2 regions of the Siminovitchia fortis genome follow, and region 1 is predicted to be linked to the other one. Evidence: predicted binding sites of a transcription regulator. Region 1 holds the regulator's gene; the other holds the start of a gene.
What was found. Region 1 encodes NrdR, which represses ribonucleotide reductase genes. Its sites were predicted from a motif close to AACACNATATATNGTGTT; they were not measured.
Positions count from the first base shown of each region.

Region 2: a site for NrdR is predicted at 4,847-4,864, ahead of FS666_RS00585 (vitamin B12-dependent ribonucleotide reductase). Genes of this name have one in related genera too.

Region 1 is NZ_VEKZ01000055.1:11,664-23,802, forward strand. Features, by position in the region: gene thrS (threonine--tRNA ligase) at 1-1,226, opposite strand, end outside; T-box leader at 1,275-1,501, opposite strand; gene FS666_RS15205 (putative sporulation protein YtxC) at 1,561-2,358, opposite strand; gene FS666_RS19885 (hypothetical protein) at 2,669-2,830, shown strand; gene dnaI (primosomal protein DnaI) at 2,887-3,822, opposite strand; gene FS666_RS15215 (replication initiation and membrane attachment family protein) at 3,806-5,239, opposite strand; gene nrdR (transcriptional regulator NrdR) at 5,256-5,711, opposite strand; gene lepB (signal peptidase I) at 5,894-6,442, shown strand; gene FS666_RS15230 (glyceraldehyde-3-phosphate dehydrogenase) at 6,512-7,540, opposite strand; gene coaE (dephospho-CoA kinase) at 7,685-8,287, opposite strand; gene ytaF (sporulation membrane protein YtaF) at 8,305-8,937, opposite strand; gene mutM (DNA-formamidopyrimidine glycosylase) at 9,015-9,845, opposite strand; gene polA (DNA polymerase I) at 10,065-12,139, opposite strand, start outside.
Region 2 is NZ_VEKZ01000001.1:99,951-112,089, reverse strand. Features, by position in the region: glycine riboswitch at 1-14, shown strand, start outside; gene gcvT (glycine cleavage system aminomethyltransferase GcvT) at 188-1,294, shown strand; gene gcvPA (aminomethyl-transferring glycine dehydrogenase subunit GcvPA) at 1,316-2,659, shown strand; gene gcvPB (aminomethyl-transferring glycine dehydrogenase subunit GcvPB) at 2,656-4,116, shown strand; gene FS666_RS00590 (rhodanese-like domain-containing protein) at 4,164-4,544, opposite strand; gene FS666_RS00585 (vitamin B12-dependent ribonucleotide reductase) at 4,966-7,521, shown strand; gene FS666_RS00580 (patatin-like phospholipase family protein) at 7,640-8,524, shown strand; gene FS666_RS00575 (SA1362 family protein) at 8,545-8,898, opposite strand; gene FS666_RS00570 (YqhR family membrane protein) at 9,277-9,759, shown strand; gene FS666_RS00565 (M24 family metallopeptidase) at 9,887-10,948, shown strand; gene efp (elongation factor P) at 10,970-11,527, shown strand; gene aroD (type I 3-dehydroquinate dehydratase) at 11,593-12,139, shown strand, end outside.

The DNA of each region.
Region 1 (12,139 bases):
ACTTCTTCAATCAGCTGCACTACCCGGATGAACTCGTCTTTAATTTGATCAGGCCGGACAAAAATATGAGCATCATTTAGTGTCATGCCGCGGACACGCTGGAGTCCTGACAATGCTCCGGACATTTCATAGCGGTGCATTGTGCCAAGCTCTGCAATCCTGATCGGCAATTCACGATAGCTGTGAATTTCGTTTTTATACACCATCATATGGTGCGGGCAGTTCATCGGACGCAATACAAGCTGTTCATTGTCCATGTCCATGATAGGAAACATATTCTCTTGATAATGGTCCCAGTGTCCACTTGTTTTATACAAGTCGACACTTCCCAAAACCGGAGTATATACATGATCGTAGCCAAGCTCCACTTCTTTATCCACAATATAGCGCTCAATGACCCTGCGGATTGTAGCGCCTTTTGGAAGCCAAAGCGGGAGCCCCTGCCCCACTTTTTGTGAATTTGTAAACAGGCCAAGCTCTTTTCCAAGCTTGCGGTGATCGCGCTCTTTCGCTTCCTCCAGCATTTTCAGATGCTCTTCAAGATCGCTTTTCTTAAAAAATGCAGTTCCATATACGCGCTGCAGCATTTTATTGTTGCTGTCCCCGCGCCAGTAGGCACCGGCAATGCTCAACAATTTAAAAAACTTGATTTTGCCGGTAGAAGGGACATGGACGCCGCGGCATAAATCGTAAAACTCCCCTTGCTCGTAGATTGTCACTTTTTCATCCGCGGGAATGGCATCAATCAGTTCCTGCTTATACTCATCATGTGCGAACAGCTTTTTCGCTTCATCCCTTGTAACCTCTTTCCGAACGATTTCCAAGTTTTCATTGATGATTTTTTTCATTTCTTTCTCAATGACAGGCAAATCATCCGGTGTCAAAGAATGCTCCATATCCATATCGTAATAAAATCCGTTTTCAATGACCGGCCCGACACCAAGCTTCACACCGGGATAAAGCCTTGATACTGCCTGCGCCATTAAATGGGCTGTACTGTGGCGAAGCACTTCAAGGGCTTCTTCGCTTCCGGGAGTAATGATTTCAATGGAGCAATCCTCGTGGATGGGAGTTCTCAGGTCAATCATTTTGCCGTTCAATTTTCCGGCAACAGCACTTTTCTTTAAACCCGGGCTGATGGAAGCTGCAATCTCTTCCGTTGTAGTCCCCAAAGGAAACTCCTTGACGGACTCATCTGGAAAAGTGATTTGTATTTGTTCAGACATGCAATCTACTCCTTCTTCTTTTATTTAAAATAAAAAACCCGCCCCTGGGAAAGGGACGAGTTTTGAGCACGTGGTTCCACCCTAATTTTCACAAAACGGCTTGGCCGTCTCATGACTTAGAATAAATAACGGATTTGGTCCGCCGCCCACTACTTAACATTTCATGGCCGGAGTTCGAAGGCGGTAAGTATTCAAATCGTGTTAGGAAGCTTTCAGCTGGCCTTCCCTCTCTGTAAACCGTAAAAGAATACTCTTGTCCTTGTCATAACTGTTAGGTTCATTTGATTATGTACGTATTATAGAATGTTGCTTGCGGAAAATCAAGAGGATTCATTTATTTGGTTTTCTGGACCGGAGGAAGGATGACCATTCTCTCTTCAAAAATGTTGACAAGGGTCCTGACAAGCGGCTTCTCCTCGTAAGGAGTATAAAGAATTATTTTTTCAGGAGCCATGGATAAAAGCGGTGCAATGACGGCTGAATCGATATATACAGGATGAATCGCAAGCAGGCGGCGGTCAACCATGTCTATGACTTGCTTTTTTTCCATGGCGTGAAAATGCTCATCATAAAATGTTATTTCATCATCAATTAAAAGATGCACCATTTTCTTTATTGGCGTACGGTCCTTTAAATATTCCCTCAGCATATTAATGAACATCTGATATTCCTGCTCCATCTTGTATTCATCAATGGCCACATGCAAATATCGGATCAATGTCTCCTGATATTTTTTTAGCCTGAAAGTCCAAAGGGAATCAAATAGTACAGAAGTTGATGAGTCCAGAAGAGACCCCACTGCATTCCTGACCAGTTCAAATTCATTTATTTTTCCTGCCAATGCGGTTAATTCTTCCCTCTTTCCGCTGCACATTTCAGATACAATCTCAATAATTTGCTCGCATTCTTCCTCATTTTCATAATAAAATTTTTTGGAAAGTATCTTATGAAGGAATTCGCCTCTTTTCACATGAATGATGAAATAGGCAAGCATATCCATATAGTATTCTTTATCAGGCAATGAAAAAACAAAAGCATCCTGTTGTTTTGCAAATGGCTCTTTCAAGCCGTGTTTAAGAAAAAAAGTTTGCAGCTGAACAGCTTCTTCTTCACATAAAAGGATGATATCCATGCCGGGCCCCTCCTTTGGCTTACACATTCATACCGTTGATTCATGTATATGGGGGGCACGTCCCGGCTATGCCTTGGACATGAAAAAAGTACCCATTTGAGGGTACTTGGAAAAGCGGAGGGCGGCCGCTCAGGGGCGACAAGCGCTGGAGAAAAAAACAGTGAAGGCGTTCTTTGCCTTCATTGTTTTTTTCGAAGCGACCTCGAGCCCCTGCCGCCCGGAGCTGGACAATGGAAAAGCGGAGGCGCTCGTTTAGCGACGTACAGACTGGACGATTCCTGACGAGATAAAGGATAAGGAAAGGCGGAGAGTGCCTGCTTATCGGCGACAAGCGGTGCAGGAAAAACCTTTGAAAGCGTTCTTTGCCTTCATTGGTTTTTCCGAAGCGACCTCGAGCCCCTGCCGCCCGGAGCTGGACAATGGAAAAGCGAAGGGCGGCCCGCTTAGGGGCGACAAGCGCTGGCCGCCTTAAACCGCCACATCCTGTGGCGTCGGCGGCACTAGGACATCCTGTCCGTCGCCGAACTTTTAAAAATGTCTCCGATTCGGCCCGCCCAATTTGACGGGAAGGGAAAGGAATTTGATTCTCTCCATCAATCGCCGTGCTTTCATTTTTTCCTCTTCCCCTCTTTGCGTATAGGTCAAATGATGTTCCAAACCGCTGTAATCAAAGTTCGATGTAAAAAAGGTGGGAAGCTGATCGTGCATCCTATATTGCATGATCGAGCCCAAAATTTCATCTCTGGTCCAGCTCGACATCGCTTCTGCACCAATATCATCAAGCATAAGGACATGTGCTTTTTTCACCGTTTCCAGTTTTTCATTCAATGTCTGGTCCCCAAGCGACTGTTTCATTTCCCGAAGAAACTCCGGAACATACACAATCAGCGATGAAATTCCTTTTTCCGCCAATTGGTTGGCGATGGCCCCCAATAAATAGGATTTGCCGACACCAAATTCCCCGTGCAGGTAAAGTCCTTTCATACTGCTTCCTTGTGTGTACTCGGCCGTAAACCGCTCGGCGTATTCAAACGCATCCAGCCTGCCTTCACTGTCCAATGAAAAATCGGCAAAGGAAGCATTCAGAATATCTTTCGGCATGTAGAAGCTTTCGATCAGCTTCCTTGTTTTCCGCCGCTCGTCATCCAGGATTTTTTCAGGGCATGGGCGGTAATGAATGTCAATTCTATTACTTTCAATGACAAGTGAAGGCTCATAGCCCTTCATGATATTCATACATCCGGAAAGGCCGGGGCAATCGTTGCAATTAATCGTCTGGGACTTGTATTCATACAGTTTCATTAAATTGGTCTCAATCATCCGATCAGTGACTGCGTGCTTATTTTCCTCTAAAAAAGCCTGAATATCGGGATTCTCCAGCACTTCCTGCTTTAAATCTTCGTATCTTTTCCGGAATTCAGGTGCCTGGTACAGCCTTTGCATCGTTTTATTGATGCTTTCCACCTTTTTCACCTCCATTTTTTCGATACTTCCTTTGGATAGCTTCCAGCTTGCGCCTTCTTTCTTCCATGTCAGGATCATGTTTTACGGTTGCCGTTTTTGTTTTCACTTCCGGTTGTTCCTGTTCCTGAAGAACGAACCAGTCCGGAAGCTTTTCGGTACGGATAGGCGTTTTGCGCCTTTGACTCCGTTCATTCTTTTCATTTGCCCACGTCTGATATTGCCGATGTTCATTTTTTGCAAGCTCCATGGCGGCTTTTACCGTCTTGATCTTTTTGCGTGCCCAATGTGAAGCAATCTTCTCCATATAATTCTTTGACAGTTTCATATCTGTCTTCAACATGACATAATGGATCAGCACATTCATGACCCCCGGTTCAAGCTGCTGGCCCAGCATGATTTCTTCCACCGCTGTCAAATCGGACATGGCCGGCTGAGCCCCTTCGGACAGATCAATTAAAAGCTGCCGCGGCGAAGTCGTCTCCAAATAAAAAATGAGTTTGCTTTCCTTTGATAAACCTGCACCATCACTCTCCCGGTACATGACGGGCTGCCGGCGATTGACCAGCTGCGGAAGCTGATCGTCATTTTCCATCTGGTACCAGTCACGTGCCGCCTTTCTCAACTCGTCCAAATCAATTTTATCGTCTGGCGTTATACTTGAAAGGACAACTTTTTGCATATCGATTTCGTTAATAGAATATAAGAAAGAAAGTTTGGTAATAGTGTCCTTGACTGCTGAAGTAAAAGCTTTTCTTGGAACCATGGCAGTGGTCAGGCCGGATAGGAGCAGGTCAAAATTAAAGCTATCTGTGGAAATATGTATCGGTTCCGCCTTTTCGCGGTGAATATACCTCATGTCCGGGTCCGGCGAGCTGTGTTCCTGGCCCTCGAAGTTTTTCAGCGCGTGAACGCTCATGGACGTATAGACATCCTGAAAAGAGCGGGTGACATCTGCAAATTCTTCTTTATTAATGGCTGAATCGGAAAAAGCTCTCTTTAATTTAAGAAAATGGGTTTGCCCGAGCTTTTGGTATAAATAAATATTCAGCATGCCGTCGGTAAAGAACTGTTCCGCTGACAGCGGGGGCTGCAGTTCATAAATATAAACCCTGTGACCGTCCGATTCTTTGAGGAATGTCTTCAGCAGCCCCATGCCTTCCAGCTTCAAACGCGCATGGTAAATATCATCCATATTCAAGCCCAGCAACCCCATGAGATGATAATGGTTCCACTCTTCGGACCATAGACGATTTTCTTCAACCATGTAAGCCAGCGTCGTATACAGATTCGTGCAGTTAACTCCCATCAAAGGCTGATACAAGAAGGAGATGACTTTCTTGTCGTGGTCGCAAATATGGCCATTCATCGCTGCATAAAAACTATCTATAGGCTGGACCTCGTTCCAATATTGTTTCAAGCCAAACACACTCTCACTAATCTTTTTTAATTAAATCTTTCAGTTCATCCAAAAATACATTGATATCTTTGAACTGCCTGTATACCGAGGCAAAACGGACATAGGCGACCTCATCGATTTTGGCAAGTTTATCCATCACCATTTCCCCGATTGCTTCCGAATTGACTTCAGATTGTCCCATGTTTCGCAGTTCACTTTCAATCTCGTTGGTGATTGTTTCCAACTGTTCCAATGCAACCGGCCTTTTTTCACAGGCCCGGATTAAACCGCGCAAAATCTTCTCTCTGCTGAACTCTTCGCGGGTCCCCTCTTTTTTGATTACGATCAGGGGCGTCTCTTCCACACGCTCAAAAGTTGTGAAACGATAGGAGCACCGCTCACATTCACGCCTTCTTCTGATTGATCTCCATTCATCTGCCGGCCTAGAATCCACGACACGCGTGCCATTATGCTTGCATGAAGGGCATTTCATCTTCTTCAGCTCCGTTCATGAGTGCTTCTCCTCATTATACAGCAATTGAAGTGGAAAGAAAAAGGAGAAAAACAAACCCGGTAAAATAGCATTTGGAAAAATAATTTTCAAAAAACATCTGTTGATATTTGTTTAAATGGTATACAGTAAATATATCAAAAAAGCTTTTTGGAGGGAAAGACATGAAGGAAAATACAAAAAAAGAAATGATTTCGTGGGCCAAATCGTTCATAGTTGCGATCATCCTCGCGTTTATTTGCAGGCAATTTCTTTTCTCGCCCATCACTGTTTTTGGAGAGTCGATGTCGCCCTCCTTCCTGGATCACGATAAAGTCGTCATCAGTAAAACGTCCAAAATTCAGCGATTTGATGTGATTGTATTCGATGCGCCAGATATTGAGAATGAACATTACATCAAGCGTGTGATCGGACTGCCAGGAGACAGCATTGAAGTGAAAAACGATGTACTTTATATAAATGGAAAGGCGTATAAAGAACCTTATTTAGATGAAAATAAAAGAATCAGTCCAAGCAACAGCCTCACCGAAGACTTTTCTCTGCTTGAGAAAACGGGGAAAAGCAAAGTCCCTGATAATATGCTGTTTGTAATGGGGGACAACCGTTTAAACAGTAAGGACAGCCGCACATTCGGTCTAATTTCATATGACTCAGTGATAGGCGAAGTGAAATTCCGGTTTTATCCCTTGAATGAGATCGGCTTGCCAAAATAGTGTTGAACTATATAACTAAATATAAAAGGGACAGGCCCACCGCGGATCTGTCCCTTCATTTATTTGACATTAACCAGCTTTTGCTTCTTTTTTATCAAGCAATGATGCTACATAGGAGACAAGGTCTACTACGCGGCAGGAGTATCCCCACTCGTTGTCATACCATGCAAGTACTTTCAGTTTAGTTTCGTCCATAACAATGGTTGAAAGGCCGTCGATGATGGCTGAGTTCGGATTAGTATTGAAATCGATAGAAACAAGCGGCTCAGTCGTAAAGGACAAAATGCCTTTTAACGGACCCTTTGCAGCTGTTTCAAACGCTTTATTCACATCCTGGACTGTTACCGGACGTCTAACATCTACAACAAGGTCAACGAGTGACACGTTAGGTGTCGGTACACGCAGTGCCATCCCATGCAATTTACCTTTCAGATGAGGCAATACAAGTGACAATGCTTTTGCCGCCCCTGTTGTTGTAGGAATGATGGATTGGGCGCATGCACGTGCCCGGCGCAAATCTTTATGCGGGTTATCGAGATTCTTTTGGTCGTTTGTATACGCATGGACAGTTGTCATCAGACCGTTTTCAATGCCAAATGCATCGTCAATCACTTTTGCCACAGGTGCCAGGCAGTTTGTTGTACAAGATGCATTGGAAATGATGTCATGCTTATCGATATTCAAATCACCATCGTTAACTCCCATGACGATCGTTACATCTTCGTTTTTACCGGGAGCAGTCAAAACAACTTTTTTCGCTCCTGCCTCAAGATGCATTGCCGCTTTGTCGCGGGAATTGAATACTCCGGTAGCCTCAATGACGATATCGATACCGAGCTCTCCCCAAGGAAGCTCCAAAGGATTTCGGCTGCTTAACAATTTAATCTCTTTTCCATTTACCACCAAAGCGTTTTCTTTAGCTTTTACATCGGCATCAAAAGTGCCGTGGGTTGTATCATATTTGATTAAATGAGCAAGTGTTTCAGCAGGATAGCTTGCATTGACCGCAACAATATTAAAACGGTCTTCCATGATCGCTTTTCTAAAAACCATGCGGCCGATACGGCCAAATCCATTAATTGCTACATTAGCCTTCATAATAACCGGGATCCCCCTATATAGTGTTATACTTAATTTCATATGATCGTAAATAGTATAACATATTTAAGTTAAAAAGAAAGAACAAAATGATGACTTTTACCGTTAAAATAACCAAAAAAGGGAGCGCCCATTCGCTCCCGTTCAAGGTTTCATTTTCCATTTTTCAATCAGCTGGTCCAGCTGCGTTTCAGTTTCTTCAATGCTCCCATTGTTATCGATCACCGCATCGGCCAATTCCACTTTTTCCCGTAAAGGCATTTGGGATGCGATTCTTGATTTCGCCTCTTTCTCTGTAAAAGCATTTCTTTCCATCAACCTTTTTAATTGGGTCTCTTCATTGACAAAGACCACAATTGTTTTTTCAACAAGATGGGTTAATTTGCTTTCATAAAGGAGGGGAATATCAAGAATAACGGTCTGTTTCCCGGATTCAATTGCTTCTTCCTGCCAATCCTTCATTTTTTTCCGGACGGCAGGGTGGACGATGGCATTTAATTTCTTTCGTTCTTCTTCGTTTTGAAAAACAATCGAACCCAGTTTGGCGCGATTAAGCGTTCCGTCTTCCAAAAGGACTCTGCTGCCAAACGCCTCAACAATGTCCATATATGCCCTTTCGCCCGGCTCCACAACTTTTCTTGCTGCAATATCTGCGTCAACAATGGCAAAGCCCCGTTTTTCCAAAAGCTTGGAAACCGTGCTTTTCCCGCTTGCAATTCCTCCTGTTAATCCTACAATAAAAGCCATTTGCCTGCCTCTTTCGTTTACATTTTTAAAAGTCCGATGACTATCAACAGTACACCCGGAAAAAAGGTGAATTTCTGTATGGCGCGCATGTGGGCAAATAATCCGCCAAAAGCGATGCCTGCAGACAAAAACAATCCGCCCATCAAGGCTGACGCTCCGGATAAAATGATCGGGCTGAACCCGAGCATCGCTGCACCGATCCCCACTCCGAAAGCATCAAGAGACAACGCCGCCCCAAGCATGAATGCTTCAACTCCTGTGACCGTTCCCGAAGAATCGAAGTCGGCCCTGGTCGGTTTTTTTAAAATATGGATGACAATTCCAAGCGATTTGATTTCCCATTTAAACTCCAATTTCTCCTGATGGCCCGCCTGTTCCTTTTCAGATCTGATAAACTGAAGAATAACCCAGCCGCCGATTGCAATAAGGATCGCCCCTCCGATTCGGTTGGCGGCTACAGGAGACAGGAACCCTTGGATCAGCTGTCCGAAAAGCATGGCCGTTCCAAGCGATAAAGCGGTACAAAATGCAATAATCATAATCGACTTTAGAGGAATCTTAATTTTCCTCAACCCATACGCCAATCCGGCTCCAAAGCTGTCAAGACTGATGGCAATTGCTAATAATAAAAGCGAAAATATATAGCCCATCTGCAAGCTCCTTCCCCTTCAAATTGCGATAAATTATTATATGAAGGTTGCTTGCTGATGGTTAAAAAGCTGAATTGTTATGAATTTTTTTGGCATGTTGGACAAAAATGCGTCCCGCGCCCTGCGGCTTTCGTTTTTTCCAGGATGGTTCCGCAGTCGATGCACGCTTCACCGTTCCGCCCATAAACTTGAAGCCTTTCCTGGTAGGAACCGCTCAAGCCCATTGAATCCATATAAGTATTGACCGAGCTTCCTCCTGCAGAGATGGAGTCTTCCAACGTCTGTACCATTTCATGGCACAGTTTCCCGATTTCTTTTTCCGTCAATGTTTTGGCTTTCCGTTCCGGATGTATTTTCGCCTTGTATAAAACCTCATCTGCGTAAATATTTCCAAGCCCGGCCACGATGGACTGGTCCAGCAGTACAGCCTTTATAATCCGTTCCGTTTTCTGAAACTCCGATTTGAGATATTCCGGTGAACATAAAGGTGAAAATGGCTCGGGACCAAGCTTCGCCAAAGGCAATTCTTTATTTTCCTCACCTTTTTTAAATAAATGCATCGTCCCGAACTTCCGTACATCCCGGTAACGCATCTCCGTTCCGTCGGAAAACTTGAATGTCACATGTGTATGCTTATCCGCCGGGTCCCCACATTTGTTCACACTGTAATGGCCTTCCATCCTTAAATGTGAAACGAGCGAATAATCATCAAGCATGAAAATCAGAAACTTCCCTTTTCGTTGTAAATCATGGATTGTCTGCCCTGACAAAGCATCATAAAATTGCTCAACTTCAAGAGGTTGCTTGATGATTTTGGGCCAGCCGGATTCAACGCTTTGAATGGTTTTCCCCTGTACCAGCTGAAGCAGCGACCTTCTTACATTCTCAACTTCCGGCAACTCCGGCATCTTCTCACTCCCTGATGTTTAAGCTTTGTTGATTGATTTATTTATAAGTATTCCTTAAAAAAGGGTATGTTCAATGTCTAGCTCCGGTGCCTATCGACTAGCAGACTTCACTCCTTCTCCTACGATAAGTCAACATCGCTCCGCTTTGCTTCGCGTGTTTCCTTTATCTCGTCGAAGTCGCTCCAGTCTGTACGTCGATGGACAGGCACCTCTGCTTTCCTATTTAGCATCATACCATGTCGGCCCGTATGAATAATCGACTTTCAGCGGAACCTTGAGTTCCAGCGCATGTTCCATCACGTCGGGGACCAATTTTTCCAGCTTTTCGATTTCATTTTTAGGGGCCTCAAATATCAATTCGTCGTGCACCTGAAGTAAAAGGCGTGTCTTCAAGCCTTCTTCTTCAAGCTTTTTATACATATCGATCATTGCTTTTTTTATGATATCAGCCGCACTTCCCTGAATCGGGGTGTTCATTGCAGTCCGTTCCGCAAAGCTTCTGATGTTGAAATTCCTGCTGTTAATTTCCGGGATATACCTCCTTCTATGAAGAAGTGTCGATACATAGCCTTTTTGTTTGGCGTCCATCACAATGTCCTTCATATAATTCCGTACACCGGGGAAGCTCTCAAGGTACCGGTCAATGAATGTGCCGGCTTCTTTCCGAGTAATTCCCAGGTTTTGTGAAAGTCCGTAATCGCTGATTCCATAGATGATCCCAAAGTTGACCGCTTTTGCCTGGCGTCTCATATTGGATGTCACTTCATCCTTGCTGACATGAAAAACATCCATCGCCGTTTTTGTGTGGATATCCATATCTTCCCTGAAGGCTTCCATCAGTTTTTCGTCTTCCGCAATATGGGCAAGAACCCTGAGTTCAATCTGCGAATAATCCGCGGCAAATATCACCCAGTCTTCCTGCGAAGGAATAAAGGCCTGGCGGATTTTTCGTCCTTCCTCCAAACGGATGGGGATGTTTTGCAGATTCGGATCCGTCGAACTCAATCTTCCGGTTTGTGTCAATGCCTGGTTAAAGCGGGTGTGGACTTTATCAGAATCCTTATGCACCACTTTAAGCAGACCCTCTATATAGGTTGACTGCAGCTTTCCGAGCTGTCTGTAGTTCAGGATTTCTTGGATAATTTCATGTGCAGGTGCCAGTTTTTCCAAAACATCCGCCGCGGTGGAATACCCTGTCTTTGTTTTCTTGATGACAGGCAGGCCCAGTTTTTCAAATAAAATGACTCCAAGCTGTTTTGGCGAATTGATGTTGAATTTTTCTCCGGCAAGATTATATATTTTTTCTTCTATCTGTGACAGACGTTCCGCCATTTCGGCTTTCATATCCCTCAGCCGTTCGATGTCCACCTTGACGCCTGTGTATTCCATATCCGCCAGGATGAATGACAGTGGAAGCTCCAAGTCATAGAAAAGATCAAGCTGTTCATTTTTATCCAGTTCGTCAAGCAAAGGCTTATATAAAGAGGCAATCCCCAGTGCCTTTCTGGAAAGGTGCTCAGCCAGAATATCTCCTTCGGCCACTTTTTTCTTGGCACCTTTTCCGTAAACCGCTTCGTCCGCTTGCACGTTCGTATAACCGTGGCGCTGCGCGACGCCTGCAAAATCCGTTGTCGATTCAGAAGGGTTAAGCAAATAAGAGACAAGGAGCAGGTCAAAATCAATCCCTTTCAAGTCAATTCCGTGCCTTCTTAAAGAAACAATCGACCGCTTCCCGTCATAAACCTGCTTTTTCTTTGTTTCGTCTTCCGCCCATTTTTTAAAAACTTTCGATTTCAATGCTGTTTCAGCTGGAAGGAAAACATTTCCCTTTTCGCTTGAAAGGCCAAAGCCGGCAATCGCGCCTGTATGGTAATTATCTTCAAGAATCTCCACATATAGAGCCATATGATTGGCAAAAAGCCCTTCTGCTATTGACTCGGCCGTCTGAAATTCAATTGCTTCATTTTCCGGTTGGTCTTCAGTTTCCTCATCGCCGCCTTCAAGCTTTCCGAGAAGGGAATTGAACTCAAGCTCCTGGAAAAGGGATCTCAGTACAGCAAGGTTATAGCCTTCATACATCAAATCGGACATATTGACATCAATAGGTGCTTTCGTTGAAATAGTGGCGAGCTCCTTGCTCATGACAGCCTGGTCTTTAAATTCTTCCAGACGTTCCTTTAATTTGGGACCGCTGACCTTGTCGATAGATCCGAGGAGATTTTCCAAGGTGCCAAATTCCTTCAACAATTTGATGGCCGTTTTTTCGCCGACTCCGGGAACGCCGGGAATATTAT
Region 2 (12,139 bases), on a different contig from region 1:
ACTCTTGTCCGACGCAGCTCTGGAGAGTGTTCCACGCAGTGGAGCCACCAAAGGGGAAAGCCGGAACGCACCCGGTCAAACTTTCAGGTGCCAAGACAGAGAAACCTTTTACGGGGCTTTTCTGTCTTTTTTTATGCCCTTATACTGCACAGCAGCAAACTAAAATCCAAGGAGGAATGTAAAAACAATGTCCGAATTAAAGAAGACCCCATTATATCCTTTGTATAAAGAATATGGGGCCAAGACAATCGATTTTGGCGGTTGGGACATGCCGGTCCAATTTTCCGGCATTAAAGAAGAGCATGAGGCAGTAAGAAAGAATGCCGGTATTTTCGATGTATCCCATATGGGTGAAATCATTGTCAAGGGGAAAAACAGTCTCGACTTTCTGCAAAAAATGATGACGAACGATTTTTCCAGGCTTAAAGACGGAGGCGCCCTCTATACGGCGATGTGTTATGAAAATGGCGGTGTGGTTGATGATCTGCTTGTATACAAGCTGAGTGAAGAAGAATATTTCCTCGTCGTCAACGCTGCAAATACCGAAAAAGACTATGAATGGTTAAAGCAACATGCACCTGAAGGCGTCAGCGTTGAAAATGTTTCGGACCAATATGCATTGATCGCCATCCAGGGTCCGAAAGCCCAGTCAATCCTGCAGAAGCTTTCGAAAAATACAAATTTGGATGACATCGGTTTTTTCAAATTCAGGCATGATGTGGAACTGGACGGTGCCCATGCATTGGTTTCCCGTACGGGATATACAGGCGAGGATGGATTCGAGATCTATTGCCAAGCGGATGATGCGGAGAAATTGTGGAGAACCCTTTTAGAAATAGGCAAGGATGAAGGGCTTGTACCGTGCGGTTTGGGAGCCAGGGATACACTGCGGTTTGAAGCGGCGCTTCCATTGTACGGACAGGAACTTTCACCTGAAATCACACCATTGGAAGCGGGAATTGGTTTTGCCGTCAAGTTGAATAAAGAGGCCGATTTTATCGGCAAAGAGGCTTTGAAAAGGCAAAAGGAACAAGGTGTGGAAAGAAGGATTGCAGGAGTTGAAATGATCGACCGGGGGATCCCGAGAAACGGCTACAGGGTTTTTTCGGGCGATAAGGAAATTGGCTATGTCACCTCCGGAACACAATCTCCCACATTGAAGAAAAATATCGGCCTTGTTTTAATCGGCGCTGACTATAATGAAGAGGGAAATGAAGTGGAAATAGAAGTTCGTAAAAAACGCCTGAAAGCAAAAATCATTCAGACACCGTTTTATAAGCGCCCAAAAAAGTAGGATGGAGGAGAATGGAACATGATCAAACATCGTTATCTGCCCATGACAGAGCAGGATAAAAAAGAGATGCTGGAGGCGATCGGAGCGGATTCAATTGATGAGCTGTTTTCCGATATTCCGGAAAAGGTCCGGTTCAAAGGCGAATACAATATAAAACAAGCAAAATCAGAAACGGCATTAATGAAAGAGCTTGCAGGACTTGCAGCCCAAAATGCCGATTTGATAAACAATACAAGCTTCCTTGGGGCAGGGGTATACGATCACTATATCCCGGTAATTGTAGACCATGTAATATCCCGGTCGGAATTTTATACAGCCTATACTCCGTACCAGCCGGAAATTTCTCAGGGTGAACTGCAGGCTATCTTTGAATTCCAGACAATGATTTGTGAACTTACCGGAATGGACGTGGCCAATTCGTCGATGTACGACGGCGGCACTGCTCTTGCCGAAGCGGCGATGCTGAGCGCCGGGCATACAAGACGCAAAAAAGTGCTTGTATCGCAAACCGTGCATCCCGAATCCCGGGAAGTATTGAAAACTTATGCTAAGGGTCAGCATATCGACGTGGTTGAAATCCCGTACAAGGATGGCTTGACAGACATGGAAGCCTTGAAGTCCGAACTCGACAAAGACGTTGCTGCTGTCGTTGTCCAATATCCGAATTTTTTTGGTCTCATTGAGCCATTGAAGGACATTGAACCGCTTGTACATGATGTAAAAGCGCAATTCGTCGTATCCAGCAATCCTCTGGCGCTCGGCATTCTTGCCTCTCCGGGAAGCCTTGGCGCAGATATTGTCATAGGTGATGCCCAGCCATTTGGGATACCGGCAGCATTTGGCGGACCGCATTGCGGATATTTTGCCGTATCGAAAAAATTGATGAGAAAAGTACCGGGAAGACTGGTGGGACAAACAGTGGACGAGGAAGGAAAAAGAGGTTTTGTTTTGACGCTGCAGGCACGGGAGCAGCACATCCGCAGAGACAAAGCCACTTCCAATATTTGCTCGAACCAGGCGCTGAATGCGTTGGCCGCATCTGTGGCGATGACCGCATTAGGAAAAAAAGGCGTCAAAGAGATGTCCGCCCAAAATATTCAGAAAACGCATTATGCGAAAGAAGCTTTCAGGAAAAAAGGATTTGATCTTCCTCTGGATGGGTACCACTTCAACGAATTCGTTGTGAAGCTTAACAAACCGGTCCATGAGGTGAATGAAAGTCTTCTTGAAAAAGGCATCATCGGCGGTTATGATCTTGGGCGCGATTATCCGGAGCTTGAAAACCATATGCTTATTGCAGTAACAGAGCTGCGGACAAAAGAAGAGATCGATCAATTTATTACAGAATTGGGGGATCATCAATGAGTGAAGTGGTTATGCCGTTAATATTTGAAAAATCCACACCCGGGCGTATAGGGTACAGTCTGCCCGGCCTCGACGTTCCTGAAGCCGATATTGAGCAATGCATCCCATCAGGATATTTGAGGGAAGAGGAGCCTGATTTGCCCGAGGTTTCCGAATTGGATATCATGAGGCATTATACCGAGCTGTCGACCCATAATCATGGAATTGACTCAGGATTTTATCCGCTCGGTTCATGTACGATGAAATACAATCCAAAGATCAATGAAGCTGTCGCCCGCTTTCCGGGCTTTGCCCACATACACCCACTTCAGCCTGAGTCATCTGTACAGGGTGCTTTGGAACTGATGTATGATTTGCAGGAACATTTGAAAGAAATTACAGGTATGGACGAAGTCACTCTGCAAACCGCTGCAGGAGCCCATGGTGAGTGGACCGGCCTCATGATGATCAGGGCTTTCCATGAAGCGAACGGTGATACGGACAGGACAAAGGTCATCGTACCGGATTCCGCCCACGGAACCAATCCGGCATCGGCCACTGTCGCAGGGCTTGAAACCATAACGGTCCGCTCCGGAGAAGACGGACTCGTCGACTTGGAGCATCTTAAGTCGCTTGTCGGGCCGGATACGGCTGCATTGATGCTGACGAATCCAAATACCCTCGGATTGTTTGAGGAACAAATTCTCGAAATGGCAGAAATCGTCCATGGAGCCGGGGGCAAGCTTTATTATGACGGTGCCAATCTGAATGCGGTCATGTCAAAAGCCCGTCCCGGCGACATGGGCTTTGATGTTGTCCATTTGAACCTTCATAAAACTTTCACCGGTCCGCATGGGGGCGGCGGGCCCGGATCAGGCCCGGTCGGCGTGAAAAAAGATTTGATTCCATTTCTTCCAAAGCCGGTCATCACGAAAAAAGATGATCAGTTTATCATCGACTATGACAGGCCGAACGCCATCGGAAGGGTAAAGCCGTATTACGGAAACTTTGGCATTAATGTGAGGGCTTATACCTACATTCGTTCAATGGGTCCCGACGGGCTTAAAGCCGTAACGGAATATGCCGTTTTGAATGCGAACTATATGATGAGAAAACTTGCTCCATATTACGATTTGCCGTATGACACGCACTGTAAGCATGAATTTGTGCTAAGCGGATCCCGCCAGAAAAAACTTGGGGTCAGAACATTGGACATCGCCAAGCGCCTGCTTGATTTCGGCTACCATCCGCCAACCATTTATTTCCCGCTCAATGTGGAAGAGTGCATGATGTTCGAGCCGACCGAGACGGAATCGAAAGAAACGCTTGACGGATTTATCGATGCGATGATCCAAATTGCCAAGGAAGCCGAAGAAAATCCTGGAATTGTCCAGGAAGCACCCCACAGTACAATCGTTAAAAGAATGGATGAAACACAGGCGGCCAGAAAGCCGGTTCTGCGTTATAGTAAAGAATAAAGAGAACAGCCTCTTCATGATCGAAGAGGCTGTTTCCAGTTTTCTTTTTATTTGCTCTTTATTTTTCCGGTCCATTGTTTAAATCCGCCCTGCAAATGATAGAGCTGGCGGTAACCTTTCCTGTACAGCTGCTGGGCAGCCCTGCCGCTTCGCAACCCGCTTTGGCAATATAAATAAACAGGTTTATCTTTCCTGATCTCTTTCATTCTCATTTTTAATTGAGACATGGGGATATTGCGCGCGCCAAGTATATGCCCTCCCTCATATTCTTTTTGCTCCCGGACATCAATCAACTGCGCTTTTCTATATCCGGCTCGGAAGTCATCTTGGTTCAGCGTCTTTAAAATTTTTTTCTGCTGAAAATAATTATACAAGGAAAATACAATAACAGCCCCCAAAATAATAAGCAGTGTATAAAGCAATGACAATGTAAAAGCCCCTTTCTAGTATATACCCTAATTCTATTATATTCGGCACAGTACAATGAATCAAAGGTTTTCTCCGTACTTTCCCCTTGGAAAAATGAAGGCCGGAAGCGTCCATACGGGATGTATAATCCGGTTAATCTGTCAATTAAAGAAAAAGTCTAAAATTGTTGAAAAAAATCGGTTTATGGAAGAATTTCCTGCAATCGCTTTGTTTTGCTTTCAAATCCTCGCATTTGGAGATTTGACAAATCGTTATCAATTATTTCTGAAAACACAACATATAGTATAGTTATTTTAAATAAAAATCAATATATTGTGTTTAAGGATTGATTTTCGGGATATAAATATGGTAACTTATCAATGACAGATACATACAAACAGTAAACATTCTTCAAATCGTTTTTATAAAGGAGTTGGCAAAATGTCTGTTGCATTTACGAAAAAACCGAGCTTAAACATAGAGAGGCTCAATGAGGACATCCAATTATTCAAACATGTACATCCGATTACACCCGACATGAAACTCACCCAAAAAGGCGTTTCACGGCTTGTCATGATTGACCGATATGCATATAAGGATACGGAAAAAATCACTCTGTCTGTCGGTGACTTCGTCGTTTTGACCATAAAAGAAGATCCCAAATTTCCGGCAAGAGGGCTCGGATTCATCAAATCAATCGACTGGGAAGAAAAAAATGCAGCTGTTATCGTCGAAGAAGAATTCCTTACTGCGCTGGAAGACGAGAAAGAGAGGGAAACAGGAGTCATTGTCCGCCCGCTCGACATCATTGAGAAGCCGCTAGAAGTCTTTTATGAGCAGATTGCCAAAAGAAATGCAACAGGCCTTGCTTCAGTTGAAAAAACGGAAGAGAAGAGACAGGAATGGTTTCAGAAGTTCTATGAAGAGCTTGTCAATTTGAATTTTGTTCCGGCCGGCAGGGTGCTCTATGGAGCCGGTGCAGGAACCGACGTCACTTATTTTAACTGCTATGTTATGCCTTTTGTGGCGGATTCACGCGAAGGCATCTCTGAGCACAGAAAACAAGTGATGGAAATTATGAGCCGCGGCGGAGGCGTCGGTACGAACGGTTCCACTTTACGGCCGCGCAATACACTTGCACGGGGCGTCAATGGTAAGTCATCAGGCTCCGTATCCTGGCTCGACGATATTGCAAAGCTTACGCATCTGGTCGAACAGGGCGGATCCCGCCGCGGAGCCCAAATGATCATGCTCGCGTCCTGGCATCCGGATATCGTGGAATTCATCATTTCCAAAATGCAGAATCCAAGAATTTTGCGCTTTTTAATCGAGAATACAAACGATCCAATCATCAAAAAGCATGCAAAGGATAAACTGAAATTTACTCCGTTGACGCAGGCGGAAGAAGCAATGTACCAGGGAGTGCTTAATTACCGGACAATGCCGGGATATGGCGGATTCAGCGAAGAAATATTCCGCAACGCAGAAGAGAAGCTGAAGGAAGGCGGCACATACTCCGTCCATAATCCTGAATTTTTAACTGGAGCCAATATTTCTGTCTGCATTACAAAGGAATTCATGGACGCTGTTGAAAATGACGGCGAGTACGAGCTTTGCTTCCCTGATGTTGAAAATTACAGCGAAGAAGAAATGAAGGCGTATAATGAGAAATGGCATGAAGTCGGCGATGTGCGCGAATGGAAAAAGCTTGGCTACAAAGTCAGGACTTATAGAAAGATCAAAGCGAAAGAGCTTTGGAATCTCATCAATATTTGCGCGACCTATTCTGCTGAGCCCGGAATATTCTTTATTGACAATGCCAATGAAATGACAAATGCGAGAAGCTACGGCCAAAAAGTTGTGGCAACTAACCCATGCGGCGAACAGCCGCTGGCCCCATATTCCGTATGTAATCTTGCAGCCGTCAACCTGGCCCGGATGGCCGACCGTGAAAATAAGACAGTCGACTTTGAACGATTAAAGCAAACGGTCAAGGTAGGCGTCCGGATGCAGGATAATGTCATAGATGCAACGCCGTATTTTCTCGAAGAAAATAAAAAGCAGGCACTTGGAGAGCGCCGTGTCGGCCTTGGTGTCATGGGATTGGCGGATCTGCTTATTTACTGCGAGAAAGAATACGGTTCGCAGGAAGGCAATGAGCTTGTTGACAAAGTGTTTGAAGTGATCGCTACAACTGCCTATCGCGAATCGGTGGAACTCGCAAAAGAAAAGGGAAGTTTCCCGTTTTTAAATGGGAAAAACGAGGATGAAACAGCGAAACTTCGTGAAGCATTCACCCAAACCGGCTACATGAAGGGCATGCCGGAAGATATCCATGAAGCAATCAAGAAACACGGAATCCGGAATTCACATCTGTTGACAGTGGCGCCAACGGGTTCCACAGGAACGATGATCGGGTGTTCAACAGGCCTTGAGCCATATTTCTCCTTCACTTATTACAGAAGCGGAAGGCTCGGAAAATTTATCGAAGTCAAGGCTGATATTGTACAGGATTACCTGAAGGAGCATCCAGAGGCGGAAGAGGACCGCCTGCCGCATTGGTTTGTAACAGCAATGGAACTGTCTCCTGAAGCCCACGCTGATGTACAGTGTGTCATCCAGAGATGGATTGACAGCTCCATCTCAAAAACGGTCAATGCGCCGAAAGGATACTCAGTGGAACAAGTGGAAGCAGTATACGAACGTTTGTACAAAGGCGGGGCAAAAGGCGGTACGGTCTATGTAGACGGCAGCCGGGATTCACAGGTCCTTACATTAAAAGCAGAAGAAAATACTTTAGAAGAAGAAAAAGACGAGAAACAGGCTGACCGTCCTGTCGTCCTGGTCGATACAATCCAGGACCTCAGGTCCACCAGCGTCACAATCGGTTCTGAGTTAGGAAATACATGCCCTGTCTGCCGAAAAGGACAAGTTAAAGAAATCGGCGGATGCAATACATGTGATAATTGCAATGCACAGTTGAAATGCGGGATTTAAATATAACATGGAAAAGCTGGCCGATAAACGGCCGGCTTTTTTCTGCTTTAAGCGTTCTTAATATATGCCCTTCCTTAATATCAATATAGAGACAACACGAGGAAGGGCGGCACAAAAAATGGAAATTGACGGCGTATTCTCCGGCGGGGGAATCAAAGGGGTCGCTTTGATCGGGGCATATGAAGTGTTGGAGGAGAGGGGCTTTACCTTTAAAAGGTTGGCCGGAACGAGTGCAGGGGCCATCATCGCATCTTTGATTGCTGCCGGGTATACCAGCAAAGAGATGGCGGACATGATGAAGGAAATGGAGATGGATGATTTCCTGGACCAGAGGAAAACGTTTTTGCCATTTCATCTGGCGAGATGGCTGTTGCTCTATTTCAGAATGGGTTTGTATCGTGGAGATCTGCTGGAGGAATGGCTCGGCAAGATGTTGGCAAAGAAAGGGATTTATACGTTTAAAGACTTGCCGCCTGAAACACTGAAAGTCATTGCCAGCGATTTGTCAACAGGGAGGATGCTTGTTCTGCCGGATGACCTGGAGCAGTACGGCATACCGAAGGAAAATTATCCGGTCGCGCGTGCCATCCGGATGAGCTGCAGCATCCCGTATTTTTTTGAACCGGTCAAACTGCGCTCGCTCAGCGGTACCAATATCATCGTGGATGGGGGGATATTGAGCAATTTTCCAATCTGGCTTTTTCAAAAGGAAAATCAGAAGCAATTGAGGCCTGTTATTGGCATTAAATTGAGCCACCGTATGGAACAGCAGCCAAAACGAACGATTAATAATGGCCTGCAGCTATTTGAAGCATTGTTTCATACGATGAAAGATGCTCATGACGCAAAATATATTTCGAGAAAACATGAACAAAATATTATTTTTATTCCAACAGAAGAAACATTTGCTGCGGAATTTACTATAAACGAGGAAAAAAAAGAAGCCCTTTTGAGAAAAGGGCGGGCAAGGGCTGAGCAGTTCTTAAAATCATGGACATATTAGTATCCCACTTGGCAGACAGATTAAAATATGGCTCTGTCTTTTTTCTTGCTTTTCTTTCCCTCTATTACAGTCAAGTGGGCAGTCGACCGTCTGCGAAGCGGTCGATTTCGAAAATGGTTGCTTGTTTGCGATGCGGACTTTCGTTTTTTCGCCCGCATTTTGGATTGTTTCGCTGCTCTCGCAAACGCATTTTTCTCTCTGCCGCTTTGGGATCTATTTGTCCAAATCCGGTAGATGATAAATACGAAAGCAACAGCCGCTCCCATAAATAAGATCTGTTTAAATAAACCAACAGGGTTATTTATTAAGTAGGAGCCAAGTCCAATTGCAGCAAAAATGAAAATTCCGCTTATGATCCAATTCCGTGCTTTCAAGAGCGCCACCTCCTCGGGAATAGTGGATATCTTTCCCAAAAAGAACATCCTTTATACATAATCAGTTTTGAGATTTAAATGAAATGATCCTCACTTTCCTTTTCCACCAGAAACTATGTTTTAAACGGGGGAAGAGCGTCTTCATTCGCCTGAGCGGCTGTTTGCCGCTTTTGTTTGATAATTGTACCCTGGACGTCAATCACCCAGGGTTAAATGAACGTATTTATAGTATGTCTTTCATTGAAAATTCGAATCTCCGTAAAGCCTCTGAGTAAGTATCTAACTATATTTTACTAAATAAATGTAAATATAACCAGACAAAAAAGCTTTATGAAACAAATTAGACATAAAGGACATGCTATGGATGAGGTGGTTATCATGGAAGAAAAAAATTATTATGCGGTTCCGCTTATTACGATGGCAGTGGTCACAGGGTTTATTGCAGGGGTCTTTGGAAGTCTGTTAGGATACACAGTATATTACTTGAATTTTACTGAGATTACTCCTGGAGTCATTCTTGCTCCCTGGAACGGCGGTTGGAAGGACGGCTGGGCAGGAATACTGCTGGCCGCTTTATTATATGGACTTGTTTCCATCTTGGCAGCGCTTCTTTATTATGGGACGTTAAGAAAAAGAAAATCATTTTGGTGGGGTGCTGCTTACGGGGTTATATTGTTCCTGTTTGTTTTTCTTGTCCTGTATCCGTTGTTTCCCGGAACGAAGTCATTATTAAAATATGATATCAATTCAATATTGACCGGACTATGCGCTTATGTTTTATATGGGGTTTTTATCGGGTATTCAATATCCTACGAATACGAGGAATTTATTTATTTAAAGCAGCTGAAGCTGAAACAATGACGAGGTTTATTCATGTTTTTTCCATTCTTTTATGTTAAACTGTTTATGCCAGAATAATCCTATTTTTTCTAGCCTTCAGAAGCCCTGTTTCAAAGGGAAAGAGCTTATATTCAGGGAGAGAATAATAATGAATAAAATTGAAAAAATACGTCGGTATTTCGCTGAACTCGACATTGACGGACTTTTAATCTCAAGCCCGTATAATCGCAGGTACGCAACAAATTTTACGGGCACGGCGGGAGCTGCCCTGATTACAAGTGATGCCGCGTATTTCATTACCGATTTCAGGTATACCAGACAGGCGGAAACCCAGGCCAAAGGATATGAGGTGATCCGGCACAGCGGGTCAATCATTGAGGAAATAGCTGAAAAAGCGGAAAAGCACGGAATTGAAAAGCTTGGTTTTGAACAGGATTATGTGACTTATTCTGAATGGATGAAGTTTGAGGAAGGTCTGCAGGCTGAATTGGTGCCGGTGTCTGACCTGATCGAAGAACTGCGCATGGTAAAGACGGAAAGCGAAATTGCTGTTATCAAAGAAGCGGCGGATATTGCGGATGCGGCTTTTAAGCATATTCTTGACTATATCAAGCCGGGAACCCGTGAAATTGAAATCGCCAACGAACTTGAATTTTTCATGAGGAAATGCGGGGCAACCTCTTCGTCTTTTGATATCATTGTTGCTTCCGGTTCAAGATCCGCGCTGCCCCATGGAGTGGCAAGTGAAAAGGTGATCGAATCGGGTGATTTTGTCACTTTGGATTACGGCGCGCTGCATAAAGGGTATGTATCAGATATTACCCGGACAGTGGCTGTCGGAGAGCCTTCCGAACGGCTCAAAGAGATTTATCAAATCGTTCTTGAGGCACAAATGGAAGCGGTGGAGAAAATAAAACCGGACATGACGGGCGTTGAAGCGGATGCGATTGCAAGGGACTTGATTTCCGAACATGGCTATGGAGAGTACTTTGGCCACTCTTTGGGCCATGGAATCGGCCTTGAGGTTCATGAAGGGCCGGGACTGTCCCCCCGGTCGGAGACGAAGCTGGTACCGGGCATGACGGTAACTGTCGAGCCGGGTATCTATCTGCCCGATTTGGGCGGGGTCCGGATTGAGGATGACATTTTGATCACCGATTCCGGCAGCGAGAGGCTGACACACTCAACAAAAGAATTGCTTATTTTATAATTTGCATTGGGAGGCAGTAAGATGATTTCGGTAAATGATTTTAAAACAGGATTGACAATTGAGGTTGACGGCGGGATATGGAGGGTCCTTGAGTTCCAGCATGTCAAGCCGGGAAAAGGAGCTGCATTTGTCCGCTCCAAGCTGCGGAATCTCCGTACAGGGGCCATCGCTGAAAAGACATTCCGTGCGGGAGAGAAAGTGAATAAAGCGCAAATTGACAATAAAAAGATGCAATATTTATATTCAAGCGGAGACCAGTATGTCTTTATGGATCAGCAGACATATGAACAAATCGAGCTTCCCGCCTCGCAGATTGAACATGAATTGAACTTTTTGCTGGAAAACATGGAAGTCCATATCATCATGTTCAACGGTGAAACACTTGGGATCGAATTGCCAAATACGGTAAACCTTAAGGTAACCGCAACGGAACCGGGAATCAAAGGGGATACCGCTTCTGGAGGCTCCAAGCCGGCTACGATGGAAACCGGGCTTGTTGTCCAGGTGCCTTTCTTTGTAAACGAAGGGGACACATTGGTCATCAATACTTCCGATGGTTCCTATGTTTCAAGGGCATAATCGCATTAGCTCCAGCCGCGGGTCATCCCGCGGTTTTTGATGGTTTTAAAGAGGTGGGAATAAGCTTGGACGGAATTTTAAAAAAACAGAAGATCCCTTATATCTGTACGCCCTTAACCGGGAAGAACAAAGAGGAAATCATGGATGAGATTGATCTGGTTTTGCCTGAAAAACCGGATATGCTCGAATGGAGAGCGGATTTTTTACATAAATTGGATGACCTTCCGTACGTCTTCTCCGTTCTCGAAGGAATCGCCGAAAAAAGCGATTTGCCGCTTCTTTTTACCATCCGTTCGATTCATGAGGGCGGCCAGCAGATTTCTTTGTCGGAAGAGCAGAAAATGAAGCTGATCAGTGAAGTTTGCAAAAATGATGCCATCAGCTTGGTTGATTATGAGGTTTCCAGTGATTCTGCCAATATAAAGGAATTGAGACGGGTTTCACAAAAACATGGTAAACAACTGATTCTGTCTTATCATAATTTTAATTGTACTCCTTCTGAAGAAGAAATAATGAAGAAGCTGTTCCTTGCCGAATTTTATGGTGCGGATATTGCCAAGGCCGCCGTCATGCCCAAAACGGAAGGTGATGTTTTGAGGCTGCTTCAGCTTA